2 regions of the Pseudoduganella sp. GW821-FHT11H04 genome follow, and region 2 is predicted to be linked to the other one. Evidence: predicted binding sites of a transcription regulator. Region 2 holds the regulator's gene; the other holds the start of a gene.

The links. The regulator sigma-54, encoded in region 2, starts transcription at its own class of promoters, with help from an activator protein. The targets are predictions, from matches to a motif close to TGGCANGNAANCTGCTTT.
Positions count from the first base shown of each region.
Region 1: the regulator sigma-54 is predicted to act here: its motif matches at 3,257-3,274, upstream of AC1RTP_RS09400 (PEP-CTERM sorting domain-containing protein).

Region 1 is NZ_JBXARE010000003.1:496,951-507,318, reverse strand. Features, by position in the region: gene prsT (XrtA/PEP-CTERM system TPR-repeat protein PrsT) at 1-1,224, shown strand, start outside; gene AC1RTP_RS09405 (nitroreductase family protein) at 1,185-2,261, opposite strand; gene AC1RTP_RS09400 (PEP-CTERM sorting domain-containing protein) at 2,326-3,195, opposite strand; gene AC1RTP_RS09395 (ThiF family adenylyltransferase) at 3,379-4,257, opposite strand; gene AC1RTP_RS09390 (N-acyl amino acid synthase FeeM domain-containing protein) at 4,269-5,036, opposite strand; gene prsT (XrtA/PEP-CTERM system TPR-repeat protein PrsT) at 5,369-8,125, opposite strand; gene AC1RTP_RS09380 (asparagine synthetase B family protein) at 8,156-9,991, opposite strand; gene AC1RTP_RS09375 (pyridoxal-dependent decarboxylase, exosortase A system-associated) at 10,004-10,368, opposite strand, start outside.
Region 2 is NZ_JBXARE010000010.1:81,284-91,651, forward strand. Features, by position in the region: gene queF (NADPH-dependent 7-cyano-7-deazaguanine reductase QueF) at 1-5, shown strand, start outside; gene AC1RTP_RS20515 (PTS sugar transporter subunit IIA) at 101-583, shown strand; gene hprK (HPr(Ser) kinase/phosphatase) at 587-1,522, shown strand; gene rapZ (RNase adapter RapZ) at 1,549-2,412, shown strand; gene AC1RTP_RS20530 (arsinothricin resistance N-acetyltransferase ArsN1 family B) at 2,413-2,907, opposite strand; gene AC1RTP_RS20535 (VOC family protein) at 2,985-3,359, opposite strand; gene AC1RTP_RS20540 (hypothetical protein) at 3,499-4,239, shown strand; gene AC1RTP_RS20545 (hypothetical protein) at 4,285-4,614, shown strand; gene AC1RTP_RS20550 (metal-dependent hydrolase) at 4,904-5,920, shown strand; gene AC1RTP_RS20555 (Lrp/AsnC family transcriptional regulator) at 5,917-6,378, opposite strand; gene AC1RTP_RS20560 (enoyl-CoA hydratase/isomerase family protein) at 6,375-7,460, opposite strand; gene hpf (ribosome hibernation-promoting factor, HPF/YfiA family) at 7,526-7,885, opposite strand; gene AC1RTP_RS20570 (RNA polymerase factor sigma-54) at 7,958-9,454, opposite strand; gene lptB (LPS export ABC transporter ATP-binding protein) at 9,464-10,219, opposite strand; gene lptA (lipopolysaccharide transport periplasmic protein LptA) at 10,222-10,368, opposite strand, start outside.

The sequences.
Region 1 (10,368 bases), on a different contig from region 2:
CAAGACAAGCAAGTGGATGCGGCAAGGAAGCGCCTGGCGGCCTTCGTTGAGAAAAACCAGCGGGACAGCGAAGCGATGGTGACGCTGTCGCAGTTGGAGACGAGCCAGAATCGCCCGGAACAAAGCAGGATCTGGCTCGAAAAGGCATACGCCGCCAATCCGCAAGCAGTCGGTCCGGCGCGGATGTTGGCGACGCACTACCTTCGCACCAAGGAAGTGGCCAAGGCCATCACCCTTTTGCGCAAGCTGCAGACCGAGCATCCAACCGATGCCGAAGTGCTCGACCTGTTGGGCCAGGCCCAGCTCGCCACCAACAATGCACAAGGTGCGCTCGAGACCTATAGCAAACTGGTCAATGTGGTGCCGAAGTCGGCCGACCCGCACCTGCGCCTGGCTTCCGTCCACGCCAAACTGAAAAACCTGCCGGCAGCCGAGGGCGAGCTGAAGAAAGCGCTCGCGGTGGATCCAACCTCCCTGCCCGCACGCTATGCCCAGCTGGAACTGGCAATGTTGAAGGGGCCGACTGATGAAGCGCTGTCGCTGGCGCGCAAGATCCAGGAGGTCGCGCCGAAAGCGGCCGAGCCGCTGATCCTGGAGGGCACCATCCTGACGGCGCAAAAAAAGCCCGAGGCCGCGCTCAAGGCATATGAGCGCGCTTTTGCCCTGGCTGAGACGCCATTGCTGGCGGTCCGGCTAGCCTCTTCGATGAGGTCTTTAGGCAAGGGCAAGGAATCGGACGCCAGGCTGATGCAATGGCAGAAGGAGCACGGCACTGATCCGGTCATCGTGATCTATATGGGCGAAAGCGCGCTGGTTGATAAGCAGTACAAGCCCGCTGCCGCGCTGTTTGAACTCGTGCTCAAATCCGACCCGGACAATCCGGCCGTGCTCAACAACCTGGCCCTGGCTTACCAGGCGCAGAAGGATCCGCGCGCCCTGGCCACGGCCGAGCGGGCGATGAAACTGGCGCCGAAGAGCGCCGGGATCATTGATACGCTTGGGTGGATGCTGGCGCAGCAAGGCGATGTCCAGCGTGCCCTGCCGCTGCTGCGAAAAGCAGTTGAGCTTGCCCCAACAATGCCGGAACCGCGTTATCACCTGGCGTTTGCGCTGAACCAGGCGGGCGACAAGAAAGCCGCCCGCCAGGAACTCGATCGGCTGCTTGCCGATACCAAGGATTTCCCTCAGCTGGACGATGCCAAATCTTTACTGAAAACTCTTTGACGCAATATCTTGTCCAGCGGCAGCCTGCGTGAACGCACCGGGTCGACCGTCGGCAAGCCCACGCGCAAGATCATATGCAGCTGCTGGCCCGGCGACAGCGCCAGCAGCTCGCCGACTGCCGCTTCGACCGCACTGATCTTGCCTTCGAAACCTGCGGGCAAGCTGCCCTCATGCAGGCGGTTCAGCTGGTCCGGGACCACATAAAACGGCTGTACCGCAGCGCCGGCCAGATTCATCTCGCTCCACACGCGCGTCAGCAAGCGCCCGGCATCGATCACGTCGCCCCGGCCGCTTCCTCCGGAGATGCAGACCAGGGCCGGCGCGGTCGAGATCTGGCCTATCTCAGCCAGCGCCATCAGCTTGTACATGCCAAAGCGATTCAAGGTGGCCATCCGCTCCCAGTTGGAAATGAAGCGCATCAACGCGTCACCGCCGGGCGGCAAGCCCAGCGTCTTCATATCGAGGCCGTCGCCCCGCGCCACTTCATCCGGTGTATGGCGCAGGCAGTCGAACAGCCAGCGGTGCAAGCCGGGATTACAAAAGCGCGCTTCGGCGCTGGCACGCACCTGCTGTACCAATTGCTTCCTGGCCGCCGCATCGGTGAGCACCGAAATCCGGTTGCTGCCTTCGCTGCTGGCACGCAGCATGTCGAGCAGGGTCGGTGGCAAGGGATCGGTACGGTAGGGAAAGCGATTGGTGTGCCGCGCCGCCGGTCCTGCCGGCGCGTTGAAGTGCCCCGGCTGCGAAGGCAGCGCCAGGGTGCCATACGGCTGCTCGCCCGCCGCGCTCCAATGCCATTGAGCGTCGAGGCCATTGGCAGCGAGCGCGGCGCTGATATTTTGCGCGACGCCGCCGATGCCGAGCAAGGTGGCATGACTTTCCGGGCCAAACACAGCGGTGGCGGCATGCCGCTGCGCAAAGGCCAGTCCTAAAGCGCTGCCGTCCCAATCGATGTAGAAAGCCTGGCCGTTATCGGCTGTCGGCGCCAGCGCGCCCGTCTCGGCAAGCCGGACAATGAAATCGGGTGTTGCCGTCATTCCCCTCTCCCAATGAAAAAAGCCCGACTCGCAAGACGGGCTTTGCAAAGTTTGCGCCTACTGCTTATTTGGCGCGGCGGCGGCGAATGGTGCCAAGGCCGAGCAGGCCAAGGGCCATCAGTGCCAGGCTTGCTGGTTCAGGAACCGCTGCAACGCGGCCAGCCAGCGAGGCCACACCGGCTAGAGGCAGGTAGCCAGCAGGTGGACGGCCGACCAGGCTGAACGACGTAGTCAGGTCGAAATCGGAGCAGGTCGAACCAAGGACGCAACCTTTATGGTTGTCGACCGCGTTCGTATCCAGTGCCGCGATCACTGCAGCCAGGCCGCCAATGATGTTCAGCTGGCCGATGCCGGTACCGGAATCGGTCGAGCCCGAACCGAAATTGGTACCGGTCGCTTGCAGGGTACCGGTCCGGCCAGACAACAGGTCCAGGAAGTCGGACCCGGCCAGTGACAGCCACAGGGTGCCGTTGGTCGCTTGGGACAGTAATTGTGCTTCAGTGGCGTTGGCAAACGGATTAAAGTCCATCGTCGCGCCGGTGCCGACGTAGAAATTCACGAAGCCGCCGGTGAAGTCGAGGTCGGTTGGGCTGCCGCCTGCCTTAGCGGTGAAGCCCCAGAAGCGGAAAGTCAGTTCACAAGTAAGTGGACCGCCCTGGCAGTAGTTCAGGTTGCCGTTAATCGAGTTGACGCGGCCATAACCTGCGATCTGCGCACCAGCGCCGAACGATGGAACGCCCGCGGTTCCCAAGGTCGTTGCGCCTGGAGCGGTACCGCCGCTGTAGTCGGAAACAAAGCGCTCATAAACTTCAGCAGCTTCGAAGTGCGGCGTGCCTGCATTACCAATATTGATGCCGCCGACATAGCCTGCAAATGCTGGTGCACTGCCAATTGCTAAGGTCAGTGCCAGCAGGTGTTTCTTAAACTTAATCATGTGTTTCTCCATTTAAATTGGAATTCGCTTTTTCATGATGTATCTGTGCGCTGTTAGCTATTAAGCATTAATCGGGCCAGCTTTTGAATGTCGCGAATTTTCAATTACTTAGGTGAGACAAGCGGGATGAGCGATTTGGCGTTGTCAATTTTTTCGACATAGAGCTTTTATCAACGACAGTCACTACTTGAGCAGGGCCTTGGCGAACACGCGTTTGCCCACTTGCAATGCTAGTTGCGTCAATGGATTTCGATGACCGCCTGGGCGCCAAGTGCGCACGAGTTTGTCGCGGTAAGCGTCGTACTGGAAGCCGCGCGGGGCGGCCAGTACCGTGCCGCGTTTGAGCAGGATTTTCAATGCCTGGGTGCCCGCCACGCCGGCGCAAAGCTGGCAGGCCATGATGGTCGAAGGCCCGCGCCGTTCGGCCAGGTTGACCGCTTCCGGCCATACGAGATAAGGCCGGTGCAGGCCCGCCGGAGCCACGCCCACCATGAAGCGCAGCGCCTTCTCCAATTCCGGCCGGTCGCCCCAGCCGAAGTATTCTTCAAACGTCATGCCGCCCGGCATGAAGGTCATGCAAGCGGCGCCCATGCCCAGCGGCGCCACCGTTACGGCGGGAATGCCGCGCGCCGCGCACATGGCAAACATTTGCTGTCGCGCATCGAAGGCGAAGAAATCGAGCCCGTCAATGTAGAGGTCGATCCCATCCAGGAACTGCGCCATATTGCCGGCGTCAACGCCCTGGCCAAACACTTCGATCTGCGCCTCGGGATTGATGTCGCGCGCAATGCGCGCCGCCACGTCGGCCTTGGGCAGGCCCATGGTCGACATGAAGGCCGCCGCCTGTCGGTTCAGGTTGGCAATATCAAAGGCATCGAAATCTGCAATATGAAAGTGCGTAATGCCCAGGCGGGCCAGGGTCAGCAAATGCACGCCCCCGACTCCGCCCACGCCGGCGATCGCCACGCGCTTATTCTTGAGCTGTGCCTGTTCGTCCGGGGTCACCCAACCAATATTTCGCGAGAACGCCACGTCATACGAGAATGAGAAGGCGTCCGCCATAGGGCTCCCCGCTATTGAATGTTTTTCAGGCGACTGATAATGCCGCGCTCTTCACGCGGCGAGTAGAACATTGGATAAAACGAGCGCGCTGCCATTGCCGCGTCCGCACCCTGGCCGCCCAGCTTTTCGATCTGTTCAGAAACATAGGCCAGGTCCACCACCAGCAAGTAAGCAGGGGCGTCGACACGCGGATTGGTCTTCAACTCGCCCAGGCGCTTGAAGCCAAGCATGGCTTCGTAAAAACGGCGATGGCGCGGGTTGATCTCGATAAAGATATGTGTGCAGTTGTGCAAGTCGCGCGCATAAATCACCGACAGGTGGAATAGCGAAGCCATCTGCGATTTGCTGCCGCCATTGTCGAATGCCAGCTTGGTGATTTCACACACACGGGCGCCCGGAATCATGCGCACCGTGTCGACTTCTTCCTTGAAAATTTCATCGGCCATGATGCCGATTGAAGAGTCCAGTCCTAGCGTCAGGGTGCCGACTACCTCGCCTTTGTCGCTGGCGGTGAGCGTGATCCGGTTCGGATCGTCGGTCAGTTTATGGGTCCCGGCATAACCTCGCCAGGAGTACATCTTGTTTATTAGCAAGCTGGCCTTGCTTCGGCCTTCGAGCGTATCAATCATGCGGATACCAAAAGATTTTTCGTCGGTGACCAGATCTTCCATATTCTCCGGAAGCAGGTCTTCGAGCGTGGCGCGCGCATGGGCATGGGAATCGGCTGGCATGGCCCTGACGGGCTCACCTTCCAGCACTGGGACAGCTGTTCCATTCATGGCTCTATCCTCCTTTGGCACCCGCTAGCCTTTCGGCGAGCATTTACCAATGAGTCCAGCGAGCGGCGCGGACACCGGACTCATCGGCAAAATATAGTGCATTCCAATCCGGTGGGCAATGCGCGCACGATTGATGCCGAGACGAAAATGTATCGAAATGCAAGCGAGCTATGTAAAAAATACCAACATCTCATGTTGGCACGGAGGCGTTCGACACACAATACCCGGCACGCGGTTATTGCGAAAAAGACTCCATTGTTTTCAAATAAACAACGAATGCAGAGGGGAATGCCCCCGCGCAGCAGATGGCGCGGGGGGCGAAGAGTTGCTACTTATTCAAACTGCTTTTGCAAGTTACGTGCTTCTTCGGTTTGAGCGAAGCGGGTATCGGTCATGGCTTCCTGCAATTCCTTGCGGGCGCCGGCTTTGTCGCCTTTTTTCCAGAGCGCGGCCGCATAGTGGCCGCGGATCTCGCTGGCTTTGGGCGCCAGATCGCTGGCCTTCTTCAGCATGGGCACCGCACGGTCGAGCTGGTTTTGCTCAGCCAAAATCCAGCCCAAGGTGTCCATGACGGTCGGGTTTTCGCCCGCCAGCTGGCTGGCTTTTTCCGCCGTCGGCAGGGCGCGCTTGTCCTTTTCCTGCTGGTAGGACCAGGCCAGGTTGTTGAGTGCAGCCACATTATCCGGCGCCTTGCCGATCACGGCTTCCAGTTGGCCAATGGCCTGCTTGTACTGTTTGGCCGCGATGCTGAGCTCGGCCGAGTACATCATGCCCAACGGTTCGTCCGGGTGGGCCTTGCGCCAAGAAGCGACCTGGGCATCAGCCTCGGCCGCACGATTGGACCCGCGCAGCGCGCTCGCCAGTTTCATCAAGAGTTCCGGGCGCGCCTGCAGGGCAAAGGCTTGCTGGTAGGGCGTCACGGCTTGGGCCGGCTTGCCGAGCTTCATCTGCAGCTCGCCTTCCATCACGAAGCCGGCGGCTTGCTTAGGCTGCGATTTCTGCAGGCCGCGCGCGACGGCCAAGGCATCGTCAGGCTTGTTTTGCAGCAGGGCCAGGTCGGCTTGCATTAGGTAGGCCGGGATAAAGTCGGGAGCCAGGCCCAGCGCTTTCTTGACGCTGGCCTGGGCGCCAGACAAGTCCTGCTTTTGCACCTGGACACCGGCCAGGAACAGCTGCGGTTGTGGCGCTTTCGGCATCGCGCCAGCCAGCTTGCTGAAGGTTTCATAAGCGCCAGGCAAGTCGCCCGACATTTGCTGGGCGCGGCCCATCAATTCCAGCACGATCGGCACGGAAGCATGGGTCACCAGCACCTTGCGCAAATGCTCGACCGCCTTGTTCGGCTGGCGCGATTGGATGTAATAGCCGGCCAGGCGCACGGACGGCGCCAGCGCTTCCGGATCGACGGCAGCCGCCTTTTCCAGCCATTGCGCCGCTTCTTCACGCTTCTTGGCGCCGTCGGCCAGTTGGGCCATGGCAGTCATTGCCCCCACATTGCCCTTGTCGCGCTCCAGCAGCTTCAGCATATGGGCGCGCGCCGCTTCCGGCTTTTTCTCCACCAGTTCCAGCTGGGCCAGGGCGACCACGGTAGGGTAGCTGGTCGGCGCCAGTTCAACCGCCTTGGTGAAGGCGGCGCGGGCGCCCGCCGGGTCCTGCTTGGCCAGCAGCACCTGGCCCTTCAGGATGTGCAGCTCAGGCTCCTTGCCATGCTTGGCATCCTGCTTGGCCAGCACCGCCAGCGCCTGGTCGAAATCGCGCATGCCCAGGCGGGTACGCGCTAACGCCATCGCGGCCGGCAGCGAATCCGGCTCCAGCTCCAGCGCTTTGTTCAGCATGGCCAGGCCCTTGTCCTGTTCGCCCAGCGCGATGCGGGCGCCGCCCAAGGCGATATAAGCCGGGCTGCGATCAGGGTTGAGGGCGATGGATTGCTCCAGCAATGCGGCGGCCTTGGCCGGCTGGCGCGTCATCATATTGGCCTGGGCCGCCAGTTCCAGCATGCTGCCGTCGCTGACTTTGTCCTTCAGCACCGGCTCCAGCACTTTCAGCGCTTCGGCCGGCTGGTTTTCACGCAGCAGCGTGGCGGCCAGGATCTTGCGCGCATAAGGATTGCCCGGCATCGCATCGAGGTAGGTGCGCAGCTTGGCTTCGCCGGCGTGCAGGTTGCCAAGGTGGAAGTCAACCGAAGCGGAGAGCAGCATGCTCGGCAGGTGGCTTGGCGCGCCCTTAGCGATGGCTTGCAGGCCGTCGCGCGCCGCCTTGTAATTGCCCTTCGTATAGTCGATCAGGGCCTGGGTGTACAAAGTCGGCAGGCTGCGCGGCGCCGATTTCTTGGCCATGTTCACGGCCGCCTGCGCCGAGTCGAGCTTGCCGGCCACGATATCGAGGTAAGCCTTTTCCAGATTGGCGTTGCTATTGGTTGGATCCAGCTTGAGCACTTCGGCGTAGGCGGCGCGCGCCTCTTCCGGTTTTTGCTGGGCGCGCAGCAGCTCGCCCTTGAAGGTCAGCGCATTGATGTTGGCGGCATCCTTGGAGACGGCCTGGTCGGCCAGCGCGCGCGCGCCCTCCATATCGTTGCCGATGGCGGCCAGGCGCGCCATGCCGGTCAGCGCGTCGGCGCTGTTTGGCTGGGCGTCGAGGGCGCCCTGGAATTCCTTCTTCGCGTCATCCAGCTTGCGCAGGCCGATCAGGGCGTCGCCGCGCAGCGCCAGCAGGGCCGGGGTGCGCTGGAATTTTTCAGTCTCGTCCAGCATTTTCTGGAAGTCGCCCAGGCGCAGCAGGGCTTCCGCCAGCAACTGTTCACTTTCCTGCGGCTTGTATTTCAAGTCGACCGCGCGGCGCGCCTCTTTTTCAGCCGACAAAGGATCGTTCCCGGCCAGCGACAGCTTGGCCAGCTCGAAGCGCGCCTCACCGTTGTTCGGGTCCTTGGCCAGTACATTCTTCAGCTGGATCTGGGCGGCCTTCTTGTCGCCTTTCACCAGTTGCTGCTTGGCGTCGGCCAACAGGCTTTCCGGGGTGTCCGATTTGCAGCCTGCCAGCATTGCGCTGGCGGCCAGGGTGGCGGCGACAGCCAGCCGGGTTACGCGATATGCCATATTGTCCCTCTAGTTTTTGGTAAGTCGTTGTTATACGTTGCGGTGCGCGCGGAACCATTGTTCCAGCATCATCAGCACCCACACCATGGTGCCGTGGTAGCCGGCATGCTCTTTCAGGTGGGTGCCGACCAGCTGCTCAATGAATTCACCGCGCACGACTTTGCGTGCCTTCAGGTCGCTCAAGCTGTCGGCCGCGAGCTGCTGCAGCTGCGCGTGTTCCTGCAGCCAAACCCCGAATGGCAGGCCGAACCCGTGCTTCTGCTTGGTGATGATGGCATCGGGCAGGAAGCCGCGCAATGCCTCTTTGAAGAACCAGCGTAATTGCGTGCCGTTCAGCTTTTGCTGCGGCGTCAGGCCGGCCGAGAATTGCACGACCTTGTCGTTCAGGAAGGGGAAAGCCACTTCGACGCCGGCCAGTTCGCATGCCTTCATCACTTTCGGCAAGTCGTTGTCGGCCAGGGTCACCTGCAGGTCCAGCGCCAGCATGCGGTTGATCAGGGAACGCGCTTCGCTGCGGCCGTAGTTGCGCTCCAGCGTGGCAATCGGGTTGCCGATGTCGGCCGCGGCCAGGAATTCGTCGGTGAACACTTGCTGCGCGCCGTAGCGGCCCAGCAGGTTATAGGTTTCCAGGCGCGCCGGCATGCCGACCGAGGCTTGCTCGATATAGCTGCGTGCTTTGCGCAGAAGACGCACGCTTTCGCCGCCTGGGAAGTTGAAGACGGCTGGTTCCAGCAGCGCCTTGCGCACCAGGCGCGGCACGCGCTCGTACAGTTCGAACACATGCTGCTTGGCGTAGCGCTCATTGCCGCCGAAAAGTTCGTCGCCGCCGTCGCCGCCGAACATGCGCTGCACGCCGTCGGCTTGCGCCATGCGCGCGCAGTAGAAGGCCGGCACCGCCGAAGCATTGCCGAATGGCTGGTCGAACACGGCCGCCACCTGCGGGATGGCATTGGCGACGTCTTCCGGCGTCACATAATATTCATGGTGCCTGGTGCCGAAATGACGCGAAGCGGTGCGCGCGTATTCCATTTCGTCGTAGCCCTGGGCTTCGAAACCGATCGAGTAGGTGTCGGCCGCGACGCCGCCAACCTGGGTCAGCATGCCGGCGATGGTCGAGCTATCGGTGCCGCCGGAAAGGAAGGCGCCGACCTTGCGGTCACCGGCTGCTTCCTTCACGCTGTGGCGCAGTACGGACAGGAATTCTTCCTTCAGTTCGCCGAAGGAGCGTTTGCCGTCTTCTTCGAACTGCATGCGCCAGTAGGCTTGTTCTTCGACGCGGCCCTGGCGGTAATGCAGGTAATGGCCGGGCAGCAGGCGCTGCTGGCCCTGGTACACGGTGGCCGGCGACGGCACCATGTGGAAGTAGACGTAGTTGTACAAGCCCTGGTGGTCGAGCACGCCAGGCGTGAGCGGGTGGCGCACCATGGCATCGGCCGAACTGGCGAAGACCAGGGTCTCGCCGGCCAGTTGCCAGGTCAAAGGCTGCACGCCCATGCGGTCGGTGGCCAGCAGGGCTTCGCCGCTGCGTTCATCGATGATGGCTAGCGTAAAGCAGCCGTGGATCTGGGAGCAGGTGCGCTGCGGGCCTTGCTGCCACAGCGTCGCGACGGTGGCGGCCACGCCTTGCGCCGCAGCTTGGGCGGCCAGCGCCGGATCGTCCAGGCGCGGCTGGCCCCACAGGGCGACCAGCAAGCCGTCACGTTGGAAAATGTCAGCGCTGCCGGCCTGGGCGGCAACGGCCAAGCCGCTGCGCTGGCCGGAACGCGCATGCAGCTGGCCCTGGTCGAAACGGGACAGCGGCGCCGCCATCGTCTCCAGCAATTCCGGCGCGCCGGCAAACCCAATCCATCCACAGATACCGCTCATACGCTTCCCTTTTTACACGAAGACTTCGACTGCGGCCGGGTGGCTGAGGAAAGCCGCCGGGCTGGCCGTGGCGCCATATGCGCCCGATTGCAATACCACCACCAGGTCGCCCGCCTGCGCCTGGCCCAGCTCCATCTGGTCGGCCAGCAGGTCGAGCGGGGTGCAAAGCGGGCCGACCACCGAGGCCATCTCGCGCGGGCCGCCGGCCACTTTGGTACCGACCACCACAGGATAATTCTTGCGGATCACCTGGCCGAAATTGCCGGAGGCGGACAGGTGGTGGTGCAGGCCGCCATCGGTGACCAGGAAGACCTGGCCACGCGATTCCTTGCGGTCGACCACGCGGCAGACGTAGGCGCCGGCCTCGCCCACCAGGT
Region 2 (10,368 bases):
AGTAAAAGGTTTTTCCCAAGGGAAACATTGCGTGAAATTCGAGTTACACGGCTGAGAAACAAGCCTATAATGCGCTCGCAACAGCACCTAATGTCGTGTCATGAATAACCTGAGCAAAATCCTTTCGCTAGAGAACGTCCAGCTCGACCTGGAAGTCTCCAGTAAAAAGCGCGCTTTCGAGCAAGCCGGTCTCATTTTTGAGAACAACTGCGGCATCGCCCGATCCACCGTATCCGATAACCTGTTCGCGCGTGAGCGCCTGGGCTCCACCGGCCTTGGTCACGGCGTGGCGGTACCGCACGGGCGCATCAAGGGTTCCAAGAGCCTGAAGGCGCCGCTGGCAGCTTTCGTCCGCCTGGCCGAGCCGATCCCTTTCGAATCGCCGGACGGTAAACCAGTGAACCTGCTGTTCTTCCTGCTCATTCCTGACCACGTGACGCAGCAGCACCTTGAAATTCTGTCCGAGATCGCAGAAATGTTCTCGGACGACGCCTTCCGCACCGCGCTGACGGAAGATCCTGATCCAAAATCGGTCTACAGCCGCATCGTCAACTGGCAGCCTAGCCTGCAGGCGGCGAGTTAAGCCATGCTGCAAACGCCGCTGACGATCCAGAGACTGTACGACGACAATCGCGAAACCCTGCAACTGGGATGGTTCGCCGGCTTCCCCGGCGGCGAGCGCCTGATCTCCGGCGACGTGGCTTCGGCCGCCGACCAGGTTGGCCACTTGAATACGATTCACCCCGGACGTATCCAGGTGTTCGGCCACCAGGAAATCAATTACTACCAGCGCCTCAAATCGCTGACGCGCGCGCATGTCATCGGTGAACTGATCGCAGGCGGCCCGCCGGCGCTGATCATCGCGCAAGGCCTCGAGACGCCGCCGGACATCCTGGCGATCTGCGACGAAAAGAATATCCCGCTGTTTTCCACGCCGCTGCCTGCGGCGCAGGTGATCGACTTCCTGCGCGTCTACCTGTCGAAGAAGCTGGCGCAGCGCATCATCATGCACGGCGTGTTCATGGACGTGCTGGGCGTTGGCGTACTGATTACCGGCGACTCCGGCCTCGGTAAATCCGAGCTGGGTCTTGAATTGATTTCACGTTCGCATGGCCTGGTGGCCGACGACGCTGTGGAATTCGCGCGCATCGCGCCTAACATGATCGAAGGCCGTTGCCCGCCGCTGCTGCAAAACCTGCTGGAAGTGCGCGGCCTTGGCCTGCTCGATATCAAGGCGATCTTCGGCGAAACCGCCGTGCGCCGCAAGATGCGATTGAAACTGATCGTGCACCTGGTGCGTCGCTCCGCGCTGGAAGAAGAAGTGGAGCGCCTGCCGTTCCAGTTCCCAACCGAAGACGTGCTGGGACTTCCGATCCGCAAAGTCGTGATTCCTGTGGCGGCTGGCCGAAACATCGCGGTTCTGCTGGAAGCCGCAGTGCGCAACACCATCCTGCAGTTGCGCGGCATCGACACCTTGCAAGAATTCATGGAGCGCCAGCGGCAGGCGATGAGCGGTGATTGATGCCACTTGATGGTACTATCGGTCACATGCGAATCGTCCTACTCACTGGTATCTCCGGCGCCGGAAAATCCGTTGCGCTGAATGTCCTCGAAGACACGGGCTACTACTGTGTCGACAACCTGCCGCCTGCACTGCTGCCCGATCTCGTCAATCGCCTTTCCGTTGATGGCACACAAGCGCTTGCCGTTGCGGTCGATGCGCGCAGCGCCTCCAGCCTTGCCAGCCTGCCCGGTGAATACCGCAAGCTGAAAGAAGACGGTCACGAGGTCAAGGTGATCTTCCTCACCGCGAACACGCATTCGCTGGTCGCGCGTTTTTCAGAAACCCGCCGCAGCCACCCGCTGTCGCATGAAATCCACCCCGGCCAGAATCCGGCCGCACGCCGCACGCTGATTGAAAGTATCGCCGAAGAACGCGAGCGCCTGTCTGCCATCCAGCAGCTTGGCCACGTGATCGATACGTCGGAGATGAGCGCCAACAAGCTGCGCGCATGGATCAAGGACCTGGTGCACAGCGAGAACGCGCCACTGACGCTGCTGTTTGAATCGTTCGCTTTCAAGGTCGGCGTTCCGCTCGATGCCGATTTCGTGTTCGACGTGCGCGCTATCCCGAATCCGTATTACGACCTAGCGCTGCGCCCATTGAACGGCCGCGATGCGCCGGTGATCGCTTTCCTCGATGCGCAGGAAAGCGCAGAAGAGATGTTCCAGGATATCAAAGGCTTCGTCACCAAATGGCTCCCGCACTTCAAGCGCGACAACCGTTCCTACCTGACGGTGGCGGTAGGCTGCACCGGCGGACAGCACCGCTCAGTGTATATGGCCGAGCGCCTGGCGCGACACTTCGCGCCAACTGAAACCGTGGTGCTGCGCCACCGCGAGCAGGCCTGATCACTCCAGCCGCAGCTGCCAGTAGCTGACGTCGATCCAGCGGCCGAACTTGCGGCCGACTTCCTTGAATGCACCGACACGCTGGAAGCCCATCTTCTCGTGCAGGCCCACGCTGGCCTCGTTCGGCAGCGCCACCCCGCCGATCACCAGGTGCACGCCGCTCTGGCGCAGGATGTCGAGCAAATGCTGGTACAGCTTGCGCGCAAAACCCTTGCCGCGCATTTCCGGGTGCAGGTAAATCGAGCTCTCGACCGAGAAGCGATACGCGGAACGTTCCTTCCATTTGCTGGCGTAGGCGTAGCCGAGGATTTTGCCGTCCTGTTCGAATACCAGCCAGGGCAGCTTGGATGAGATGACTTTCGTGATACGGCTGGCCATGTCGTCGACGCCGACTTCGGCCTCCTCGAAAGTGATGGTGCTGGTTGCGACGTAATGGTTATAAATTGCCGCGATGGCGGCAGCATCGGCCGGGTGGGCAGAGCGGATGGTGGTCATGAGCGCTTCGGTAAAGTGAATGACCCAAGCGTAACAGCAAGATGCGGGCCAGCCGCCGGCCGGCCCTCTGCACCAAATTAGTCCAGCCAGTGCACCACTTCGATCGTATGCTGGTCCGGATCGGTGATCATCGTTCCAAAATAGCGCTCATTCACGTCAGGGCGCAGGCCTGGAGTGCGGAGCGAGACGGCGCCTTGCGCGATGGCGTTCGCATGGAAAGCATGTGTCGCCAGCTGCGACTTGGCCTTGATGGCGATATGCCCGCGCTGCCCTACCAGCGGCGCATCGCCTTGCGCCGGATAGATTGCGAAGGCCCAGTGGCCGTCTGCGCCGAAGATGGCCTGCCCTGCGTCCTGGTGCTGCACGCTGTAGCCCAGCGGCTCCAGGCAGGCTTTGTAGAATTCCACAGCGCGCGGCAGGTCACGGGTGGCGATGGATACGTGGTCAATCATGATGCTCTCCTTTCAAACGACGAGCGATCATCTTAGGCAGTGCGCGCGAAACGATTTCCCGATTACGTGCAGGGCCGTGGGAAATTTTTTCACTTCCCTTTATGCTAAGCTCTCCCGCCTACACATCGCTGGAGGAAAAATGAGATTACTCATATTGGTCGCCGCCTTGGCTGCCTCCGCTGGCGCCGCTGGTGCCGATATCGATCCAGATCCCGCCTGGCGCTGCACAGCGAAACATTACGGCGCTTTCCTTTCCCCTTCCGGCAGCTCGGCTAAATGGCCTGTGCTGAAATCCTTGCCGGAGCATTTGCGCGGCAAGAGGTCCATGCTGCTTACCACCTCTGGCCTTTTCGCCGGCGGAAAGGCGCATGTCATGTATGTTGATCCCAAATCGGGCAACGCCTATATCGAACAAACCGCCGGCACGCCGGACACCGTGGTGATCTTCGGCCCACTGCCAAGGATCACCTGTGCCGATCCCGCAGCCACCGACATCCTCGATCTCGCGCACTTCTTCATGGATACGTACGCGGACGACGTCACAGCTGGCGACCGCAAGGCGCTCGCCAACCGCTATTCCCGGCGCGGCGCCATTTTCATTGGCGGGGAATGGAAAGAAGAGATTTCGTTCGACAAGCTGTCCGGCGAATATGCGACGAGCTGGAAGCCGCCCGTCACGTTCCGCTGGCAAAACCTGGCATTTGAAAAGCTTGGCGACCAGGCGGTGATGATCACTGGCGGTGTCGCGCGCAGCGACAAAGCTGGCGTAGAGTCCTTCTCGCATTCCTACGCGGTCCTGCTGGTGAAGGAGGACGGCGTACTGCGCATTCGTATGGAGAGCGGCGCGCCGCCAGCCAGGCCGCAGCTCAGCAAACGGTAACAATTTAGTTCATGTGTCACTGGATTATTGATCTATTATCTGCATATGGCGATCTCATTACTGCTTGCAGCAGCGCTGGGCGCTGCACCCGTTGACCCGGATCCGATCTGGCGTTGCACAGCCGCGCACTACGGCCACTTCGTGTCGCCTTCCGGCACGCAAGAAAAGTGGCCCACCGTGCCGAAGTTGCCGGGAAACCTGCGCGAAACGCGCCAGATCAACCTCAACTCTCCCGGCATGCTACCCGGCGGCCGCGCGCACATGATGTACATCGACACCGTTGCCAAAGTCGTTTACATCCTGCAGACTTCCGGCCCGCCAGAGTCCGAAGTCGTCTTCGGCCCACTGCCGCCAGTCGATTGCCCTAAAGAGTGACTGCGCTGAAAGCGTTCGGACTCGCGGTCCTCTTTGCGTGCGCCTGGTTCGTCGGCGTCATGGCCGTCCTTGGCGGCGGCACGCCATCGCCTCTAACTCACGCCATCATCTTGCTCGTGCCACTGTTTGCTTGTAGCCTGATACAACACAAGCTGACACGCAACATTCCGTTGCCGCCGATGCGCAAGGTGATCCAAACTAGCGTCGCTGCCATACTTGCGCCAGTGCTTACGACTGCCCTGATCTGGTTCGTTTGGATGGTCGTTCTCGGGCACAGCGAGTAAGCATCATGCCCACCATCATTTCGCATGCAGCTATCCCGCTGGCACTCGGCGTAGCGCTCGGTTCGAAACGGATTTCCCGCAGGCTGCTGGTCGCTGGGATGCTTGCGTCCATGGTGCCTGACCTGGACGTGGTCGGGCTCAAACTCGGCATCGAATACGCCAACCAATTCGGTCATCGCGGCGCATCGCACTCGGTCATGTTTGCACTTGCCTTGGGAGCCCTGGCAGCCTTGGTGGCGCCGTGGTTCCGCGCGAGATGGTGGGTTGCGGGCGCCTTTGTGGCGGCCGCCTGCGTCTCGCATCCATTGCTCGATATATGCACGACTGGAGGCCTCGGAGCGGCCCTCTGGTGGCCGCTGTCGGATCAACGATTGTTCTTCCCCACGCAGTTCATCAAGGTCTCGCCTTTGACTGCGGATCGCTTCCTCGGACCTGACGGAATCGCGGTCATCAAGTCTGAAATACTATGGATTTGGCTGCCATGTTGTTCAGTGGCATTCGCGGCCTACGACATGCGGACGCGACTCCCCTCGTTTCACGTTACCGAGAATGGCATCTTCAAGCCAACCTCCATAGCCCGCGAGCTGGTTTTCTACGGAATTGCTGCTGCGTTGGTCGTGGTTTGGCACATGGTCGGCAGTGGCCATTTGACGGGCGCAGTTGGATTGTTTGCAGCCTTTGCAATCATTCGCTACTTCCAAATGCGAAAGCTCGGGCCGGATGGAGAGCCGATTGTCGCAGTCAAGGATGGGGTGCTGCTATTCCGAAATCCAGGATTCCAAAAAACCGTAGAGTCCATCCCACTGGAAGACATCGAACAAGTTAAAGTCTACGGCCAGGAAAAGAATCGGCACTATCGCTTTCTACTTAAAGGCCAGGATGCAAAAGACCTTTCGCTATTGCAGAACAACGACGCAGAACAAGCCGTAATCGCTTTCCTGCGACAGACCCTGCAAGAAAAAGTGTTTGTCGCCAAGGCGCCCGAAACCTTCTTCGAAAAGGTTCGGGGCGAACAGGCTTAAAGCGTCAGCTTGGTTTCGAACTTCGAGCAGTTCATGGCGAACAGGCTTTTGACGTTGATGACGTTGTGGTGGGAGGTGAAGACGCGGCGGGTGAAGGCGCTGTATTCTTCCATTGATTCCACTGTGACGATCAGGTGGAAGTCGAATTCGCCCGCCACCTCGTAGCAGGACATTACCTCGGGTTCGGACCGCATGCGGTGTTCGAATTGTTTGAGGATGTCGGTGTTCTGCTTCTCCAGCTCAACCGATACGAAAACCGTCAGCGGGCGGCCCGCAAGCGCGCGGTCGACCAGCGCGACGGCTTTCACCAGCACGCCGTCAGTGCGCAGCTTTTCGATGCGGCGCTGGCAGGTGGCGACCGATGAATGCACGCGCTCCGCGATCTCGCGCAAAGGCGTGCTGGCATCCTCTTGCAGGATATTGAGGATGCTGCGGTCGATCCGGTCCAGTTCCCTCATGCGAGGTGGCGCAGGGGATGCGCCCAGGCCGGCCAGCATGGTTCGAAGAAGCGCGCCACCATCGTGGGCGTGACTTCGGCCAGCGTCGCTGGATTCCACTTCGGCTGGTTGTCCTTGTCGATCGCCAGCGCGCGCACGCCTTCAAAGATCTCGCCGTGTTCGAAGTTGCGGCGCACGAGATTACGCTCCATGCGCAGGCAGTCCGACACGCCCAGCGCGGCGCCGCGCTTGAGCAGTTCGTGGGTCACGCACATCATCAGCGGGGAGCGCAGCTCCATCGCCTTCAGCGACTTCTGCGCAAAGGGCGAGCTGTCGCCGCGCAGCGATTCCATAATGGCCGGCACCGAGCCTGCGGCGAAGTGCTTGTCGATCAGCGCGCGCTGCGCTTCGAGCTCGCTGTCGCCGGCGAAGGCGTTGTGCGGGCCGGCGAAGACAGCGATCGCGTCGCGCAGCGATTTACCGGGTGTGGATTCGACCAGCGCGGTCAGGGCGGCCAGCTCAGTCTCCGGCACGAAGTAATCGGCCAGGTCCAGGTAGAGGGCATCAGCGGCGCCGACGGTCAGGCCAGTCAGGCCGAGCCACATGCCCAGCTGCCCCGGTGCGTGCGACAGGAAATGGCTCCCGCCCACATCGGGGAACAGTCCAATATTCACTTCCGGCATGGCCATCTTGGTGCGGCCGGTAACGATGCGCACGCCGCAGTCAGGGCCGCCTTGCGCGATGCCCATGCCGCCGCCCATCACCACGCCATCCATCAGCGCCACGTAAGGCTTTGGATAGAAATGGATCAAGTGGTTCAGTGCATATTCTTCGGTGAAAAAGTCTTCCAGCAGCGCGCTGTCGCCTTGCGTATTGGCGCGGCCGACATCGTAGAAAAAGCGGATATCGCCGCCTGCGCACAGGGCGCGTTCGCTGGTGCTCCGCACAACCACGGCGGCCACAGACGCGTTATCGCGCCAATCCAGCAGCGCCTGGGTCATTGCGCGCACCATGTCGAGGGACAAGGAATTGAGGGCTTTAGGGCGGTCCAGCGTGATGAAGCCGGTGCCGTTGGAGATATGGGTTTGGACGTGTTCGCTCATGCAAATATTTTAACCGCAAAAAAGGGCGCCAATTGCGCCCTTTGGTGTGCTACACGGCCAGTCCTTTACATGGCGGTGGGTGGTGCTTCGTACGTATCCGGGAAATGCTTGATGGCCGCATGACTGTGGTTCTGCACACGGTCTTTGTATTTCATGACCTGGCGATCCAGTTTATCAATCAGGGTATCGATGGCGGCGTAGAGATCTTGCGACAGGCTTTCGACGTAAACAGTTTTGCCAGACATGCGCAGGTTGATTTCCGCTTTCTGACGTTTCTCTTTCTCGGTGAGGTTATCTACAGTCAGGATGACAGCAATATCGATTACTTGATCGAAATGGCGCTTGACTCGTTCCAGCTTGCTCTGCACGTACTCGCGAATGGCCGGGGTCACTTCGACATGATGTCCACTGATGGTGAGATTCATACACACTCCTAAAGATGATGTCGCTCTCGAGTTCGTGTACGCCGAAACGCACAGAGGAACCCATGCACTGCACTACAAAGATTTGCGGAGGCTTACCGGAGGGATTTTCAACGCTTCTCGATATTTGGCAACAGTCCGTCGCGCAATCACCATGCCTTGTTCTCCCAGCATGTCCGCAATCTTACTGTCGGATAAAGGATTTTTCGGGTCTTCTGCTCCTGTCAGTTGCACGATCAGTGCCCGTATCGCAGTCGATGAAGCTTCACCCCCAGCTTCGGTCGCGACGTGGCTACCAAAGAAATATTTCAACTCAAACATGCCATGCGGGGTGAGCATATATTTTTGAGTTGTTACGCGAGAAATAGTGCTCTCGTGTAGTCCCAGTGTATCAGCAATTTCACGCAACACAAGGGGCCTCATGGCGACCGCGCCATGGCTGAAAAAATTCTTTTGTCTTTCTACTATCGCTTCCGCGACGCGCAGGATGGTGTCGAAGCGCTGGCGCATATTCTTGATCAGCCACTTAGCTTCCTGCAGCTGGCCGTTCATCTGCGACTCGCTTTTGCCCTGCTTGAGCAGGTTGGCGTACAGCGCGTTCACACGCAGGCGCGGCACCACGTCGTTATTCAGCATGACCAGCCAGCCGCCGCGGCCCTTCTTCACGATCACGTCGGGCACGACGTAATCGGAATCGCCCGATGCGAACTCGGCGCCCGGGTGCGGGTTGCACTGGCGGATGACGCACTGCGCTTCGCGCAAATCTTCGTCGTCGCAGTCGAGGGCTTTTTTCAGTTTGGTGAACTCGCGCTGGGCGAACCATGCCAGGTGCTTCTCGACGATGACCAGCGCCATGCGGCGCGTCACCATCGGCACGCCTGGCATGCGCTTGATCTGCAGCGCCAGGCATTCGGAAGCATTGCGTGCGGCCACGCCGGCCGGGTCAAAGCTTTGCAACAGCACCAGGCTGCAGCGAAGGTCATCCAGTTCGATTTCCAGCTCGGGCGGCAGACGCTCGTGGATTTCTTCCAGCGGCTCTTCCAGGTAGCCATTGTCGTCCAGCGCGTCGATGATCATTTCCATCAGGGCGCGGTCGCGCGGCTCCTGTACGGTCACTCGCATCTGTTCCAGCAAGTGTTCGCGCAAGGTGCAGCCGGAAGCTTCCAGCTGCGGGCGGCTGTCTTCGTCGTCGGCAGATTTGCTGCCGGAGCTGGAACTCCAGTCCGTGTCGTCGCTGCCGTTGCCGCCCTCGCCTTCGCCGCCTTCATAGGCGTCGCCTTCGGAGGCTGCGGCCGGGGCTTCGCCACACTCGCCCGGCGCACTTTCCTGCGCTGGCGTGGCGGGGCCTTCGGTGCCATTGCCGCTACCCTGGCTGATGGCGCCATCGGCCAGCAGCCGCACAGAGTGGTCGAGCGGATCGTCAAGACGCTCCAGCATCGGATTGTCGCCGAGCAGCTGTTCCAACTCCTGGTGCAGCTCCAGCGTGGACAGCTGCAGCAGGCGGATGGATTGTTGCAGCTGCGGCGTCAGCGCCAGGTGTTGCGAGGTTCGCAGTTGCAGTGTTTGTTTCATGGCCTTCGCTTACATGCGGAAGTGTTCGCCGAGATAAACGCGGCGTACGGATTCATTGGCAATGATGTCGTCCGGGCGGCCCGAAGCCAGCACGGCGCCCTGGTTGATGATGTAGGCGCGGTCGCAAATGCCGAGGGTCTCCCGTACATTATGGTCGGTGATCAGAACGCCGATGTTGCGCTCCTTCAGGAAACGCACGATTCGTTGGATTTCGATCACGGCGATCGGGTCGACGCCGGCGAACGGTTCGTCCAGCAGCACGAAGCGCGGATTGGTAGCCAGTGCGCGCGCGATCTCCACGCGGCGGCGCTCACCACCGGATAGCGACAGGGCCTGGTTCTCGCGCAGCTTCTCGATCTGCAAGTCCGCCAGCAGGGCTTCCAGGCGCTGGTCGATTTCGGCTTTGCTAAGCGCCTTGCCGTCGACCTTTTGGATCTCCAGCACGGCGCGGATATTCTCTTCCACCGTCAGCTTACGGAACACCGAAGCTTCCTGCGGCAGGTAGGACAGGCCCAGCGTAGCGCGTTTGTGGATCGGCAGGCTGGAGACGTCGGTGCCGCCGATATCGATGGTGCCGGCGTCCGAGGCCACCAGGCCCACGATCATGTAGAAGGAGGTGGTCTTGCCGGCGCCGTTAGGACCCAGCAGGCCCACCACTTCGCCGCAATCGACTTGCAGCGACACGTCGTGCACTACCTGGCGCTTGCCGTAAGTTTTCTGGAGGCCGCGCACGACCAGCGTGCTGGCGCAGGAATTTGCTTGCATGCTTACTTCTTCTCCGACGTGGTAGGAGGCGTGGTTGTAGCCGATGCCGCGGCCGACGCTGCGGCCGATGCCGCGGGCGGCTCGGTGCGCGAAGGCTGGATCACCATGGTGCCACGGCCGCCGCCCGGCTTGCTCTCGCCGGTTGCGGT